DNA from 2 places in the Bradyrhizobium sp. USDA 4486 genome. Region 1 is predicted to be linked to the other one. Evidence: riboswitches for the same ligand, from Rfam matches in the RefSeq annotation. Region 1 holds a riboswitch; the other holds the start of a gene.
What was found. Region 1 has a riboswitch for S-adenosylmethionine ahead of metX (homoserine O-acetyltransferase MetX). Riboswitches for the same ligand answer to the same signal wherever they lie in the genome.
Positions count from the first base shown of each region.

Region 2: it holds a riboswitch for S-adenosylmethionine, as region 1 does, so the genes downstream of both, ACVWY3_RS32305 (O-succinylhomoserine sulfhydrylase) here and metX (homoserine O-acetyltransferase MetX) in region 1, are expected to answer to the same signal.

Region 1 is NZ_JBSRZV010000001.1:7,201,506-7,203,700, reverse strand. Features, by position in the region: gene metX (homoserine O-acetyltransferase MetX) at 1-1,134, opposite strand, end outside; SAM riboswitch at 1,226-1,305, opposite strand; gene ACVWY3_RS34045 (chorismate mutase) at 1,521-2,195, shown strand, end outside.
Region 2 is NZ_JBSRZV010000001.1:6,849,666-6,851,860, forward strand. Features, by position in the region: gene ACVWY3_RS32305 (O-succinylhomoserine sulfhydrylase) at 1-856, opposite strand, end outside; SAM riboswitch at 931-1,010, opposite strand; partial or broken gene ACVWY3_RS32310 (2'-deoxycytidine 5'-triphosphate deaminase) at 1,091-2,195, shown strand, end outside.

The DNA of each region.
Region 1 (2,195 bases):
GAATTCGGGCACGTCGAGCAGGAAGGCGTCGTGGCCGCGATCGGTCTCGATCTCGGCGAACGACACCCGTGCGCTCGACGCGTTCAGCGCATGCACCAGCGCGCGCGATTCCGAGGTCGGAAACAGCCAGTCGCTGGTGAAGGACACCACGCAGAAGCGGGTCTGGATGCCCGCAAACGCCTTCGCCAGTACGCCGCCGTGATCGGCCGCGATGTCGAAATAGTCCATCGCGCGGGTGAGATAGAGATAGGAGTTGGCGTCGAAGCGCTCGACGAAGGAGGAGCCCTGGTAGCGCAGATAGGACTCGACCTGGAAGTCGGCGTCGAACGAGAAGGTCGGCAGCTCGCGATCCTGCATGCGCCGGCCGAATTTCCGGTGCAGAGCAGCGTCTGACAAATAAGTGATATGCGCGGCCATGCGCGCGACCGCGAGGCCGCGATGCGGATGAAGGCCGCGATCGGCATAGCCGCCATTGTGCCAGTCGGGATCGGCCATCACGGCCTGGCGGCCAAGCTCGTGGAAGGCAATGTTCTGCGCCGAGTGCCGCGTCGCGCAGGCGACCGCGAGCGCAGAGAACACGCGGGCAGGATAGGCCGCGGTCCATTGCAGCACCTGCATGCCGCCCATCGAGCCGCCGACGACAGCGAACAGCGTGTCGATGCCGAGCCGGTCGATCAGCATCGCCTGCGCGCGCACCATGTCGGGAATGGTGATGACGGGGAAATCGAGGCCCCACACCTTGCCGGTCGCGGGATTGATCGAGGCCGGCCCCGTCGAGCCCATGCAGCCGCCGATCACGTTGGAGCAGATGATGAAGTAGCGGCTCGGATCAATCGGGCGGCCCGGGCCGACCAACGTGTCCCACCAGCCGGGCTTGCCGGTGACGGGGTGCAGATTGGCGACGTGCTGGTCGCCGGTCAGCGCATGGCAGATCAGAATGGCGTTGGAGCGATCGGCATTGAGCTCGCCATAGGTCTGGTAGGCGATCTGGAACGGCGCCAGATCGATGCCGCAATCGAGCCGCAACGGCTGATCGGCGCCGAAACGCGCGACCTGCGAACTTGGGTGATCGACCTCGTGCGAGCGCTCATCAGCGCTGATCGCAGGACTCGGAATCGCCTTGACGCTACCCATCTGACCATCGACCTCGTTTGCGATCGGACTTCAGACCGCTACTTGCATCAGGCCATGAAAAACCCGGCCTAAACGATAGGTTCGGCCGGGATCGGAAGCGTCCCCGGCCTGTTTAGCGAGTTTTTTAACGTGGCTGCAAGCCGGCCGGCTCAAATGACCACGGAACGGGCAAAAGCTACTGTCTTGGGCGGTTTTCGTCAAGTCGCGGCCCGGATTAACCAAAATCGTCCTTGAAACGCCCGCCGAAAAGGCCGTCATTTCTCTTTGCTTTCGCCGCCCTGACTGCCTAATCAGGACATCGACCGCAGCGGAATCCGGTCGACTGGCTTGCCCGACCCGCATTGGAACGCCTCTCAACAGCACTTCGCAGAACGCATCTGGCAGATATGTCCCAACGTCCGCCCGCGCCACCATCGCTCCAGGAATTGCGCAAGGAGATCGACGCGATCGATGCGGACATGCATCGCCTGCTGATGCAGCGCGGCGACATCATCGACCGCCTGATCCAGGTCAAGCAGACCCAGGAGGTCGGCTCCGCGTTCCGGCCTGCGCGCGAGGCCGCGATGATGCGCGACCTCGTTCAGCGCCATCGCGGCATCCTGCCGCTCGACACGGTCGAGAGCATCTGGCGGGTGATCATCTCGACGTTCACTTACGTGCAGGCGCCGTTCTCCGTGCATGCCGACATCTCGGTGAGCGAGCCGGCGATGCGCGATTCCGCGCGATTCCATTTCGGCTTCACGGTGCCCTACGTCGCGCATTTCAGCGCGCAGGCTGCGGTCGAGGCGGTGGCCAAATCCAAGGGCGACCTGGCGCTGGTCTCGGCGACGTCGAGCCGCACGCCATGGTGGCTGGAGCTGGAAGCGGAAGGCGCGCCAAAAATCATCGCGCGGCTGCCCTTCGTCGAGCGCGCGGACCATCCGGCGGCACTGCCAGTGTTTGCGGTCTCGCGCGTCGCCGACAGCGCCCTGGTGACCGAGGTCGAGACCTTCAGCGTGCGCGTTTCCGGGTGGAACGCCGAGGTCGCGCGCGCCCTGTCGCCGCTTGCCGAGATCGTGGCG
Region 2 (2,195 bases), 350 kb from region 1:
GCGAAATCTTCGGATGGCTCGCCAGCACCTCGGCGATCCGCGCCGCCGTGTCGGTCTGCGCGCGCACGCGCACGCCCAGCGTCTCCAGGCCCTTGAGCAGGACCCACGCGTTGAACGGCGAGATCGATGGGCCGGTCTGGCGCATGAAGTTATGGATGTGCTCGGCGATGAACGCTTCCGACGACAGGATGATGCCGCCGAGGCAGCGGCCCTGGCCGTCGATGTGCTTGGTCGCGGAGTAGACCACGACGTCGGCGCCGAGCGCCAGCGGGCTCTGCCAGATCGGGGTCGCGAACACGTTATCGACCACCAGCCGCGCGCCGCCCCTGTGCGCGATCTCGGCGATGCCGGGAATGTCGAGTACGTCGAGCGTCGGGTTGGTCGGGCTCTCCAGGAAGAACGTCTTGGTGTTGGGCTTGAGCGCGCGCTGCCACTGGTCGAGATCGAGGCCGTCGACCAGCGTGGTCTCGATGCCGTAGCGTGGCAGCAGGTCCTGGACGACGTAGAGGCACGAGCCGAACAGCGCGCGCGAGGCGACCACGTGATCGCCGGCCTTCAGTGGCGCCAGGATCGCGGTGGTGACAGCGGCCATGCCGGTTGCCGCCGAGCGGGCGGCTTCGGCGCCTTCGAGCTCGATCATGCGGCGCTCGAACATCGCGATTGTCGGGTTGGAGTAGCGCGAATAGATGAAGCCGGGGTCCTCGCCCTTGAACCGCGCCTCGCACTCCTCGGCGCTGTTGTAGACGTAGCCTTGCGTCAAGAACAGCGCCTCCGACGTCTCGCCATATTGCGAACGCAGGGTGCCGGAATGGACCAGGCGGGTTTCGGGGCGGTAGGTGGTAGGCGACTTCGACATAGGACCCTCCGACATGACCGTCTCGTTGAAAACGGCCACAAAAAAACCGGCCTGGATATCTCCACGGGCCGGGATCACAGAGGTCCCCGGCCTGTTTAGCGACTTATTTAACGTGGCTGCAAGCCGGCCGGCTCAAATCACCACGGGATAAGTGATGCTCATATTCCGCAATGCCCTTTCCGTCAAGGCGTCCATCGGATAGCCGTAAAAGGCTAGTATTTCCGGCATGTCCGGATGCGTTTGCCCCTTCATGAGGACCCCCGGTTGAGCTTTACGGTTGCCGCCGACGCCAATGGTATCCTGCCCGACCGCATGATCGCGGCGATGGCGGAAGCGGGCCTCATCCTGCCCGCATACGACTTCGTCGAAAGCCAGATCCAGCCGGCGAGCCTCGATCTGCGCCTCGGTGACATCGCCTATCGCGTCCGCGCCAGCTTCCTGCCCGGCCCCGGCGCCACCGTCGCCGAGCGCATCGACGAGTTGAAGCTGCACGAGTTCAGTCTCGCCGACGGCGCGGTGCTGGAGACCAACTGCGTCTACATCGTGCCGCTGCTGGAAAGCCTGGCGCTGCCGCCGGAGATCGTCGCGGCCGCGAACCCCAAGAGCTCGACCGGCCGGCTCGACGTCTTCACCCGAGTCATCGCCGACGGCACCCGCCGCTTCGACATGATCGGCGCCGGCTATCATGGTCCGCTCTATGCCGAGATCAGCCCGAAGACGTTTCCGGTACTGGTGCGCGAAGGCTCGCGCCTGTCGCAGGTGCGCTTCCGCACTGGTGACGCCATCCTCAATGCCGACGAGCTCGACGGCTTGCATGCCGCCGAGCGCCTCGTCGACATCGACGATGCCGATCTCTCCGGCGGCGTCGCCCTGTCGGTCGATCTCTCGGGGGAGAAAGCCAGCGGCTTCGTCGGCTATCGTGCCAAGCGCCACACCGGCGTCGTCGATGTCGATCGCCGCGCCGGCTACGCGGTGGAGGATTTCTGGGAGCCGATCTCCGCGCGCCCCGACGGCAGCCTGATCCTCGACCCCGGCGAGTTCTATATCCTCGCCTCCAAGGAAGCAGTGCAGGTGCCGCCGGATTACGCCGCGCGGAGATGGTGCCGTTCGATCCGCTGGTCGGGGAATTCCGCGTGCACTATGCCGGCTTCTTCGATCCCGGCTTCGGTTACGCCGGCGCCGGCGGGCAGGGTGCGCGCGCCGTGCTCGAAGTGCGCTCGCGCGAAGTGCCGTTCATTCTGGAGCACGGTCAGATCGTCGGCCGCCTCGTCTACGAGAAGATGCTGGCGCGCCCCGATGCGATGTACGGCCAGCGCATCGGTTCCAACTACCAGGCGCA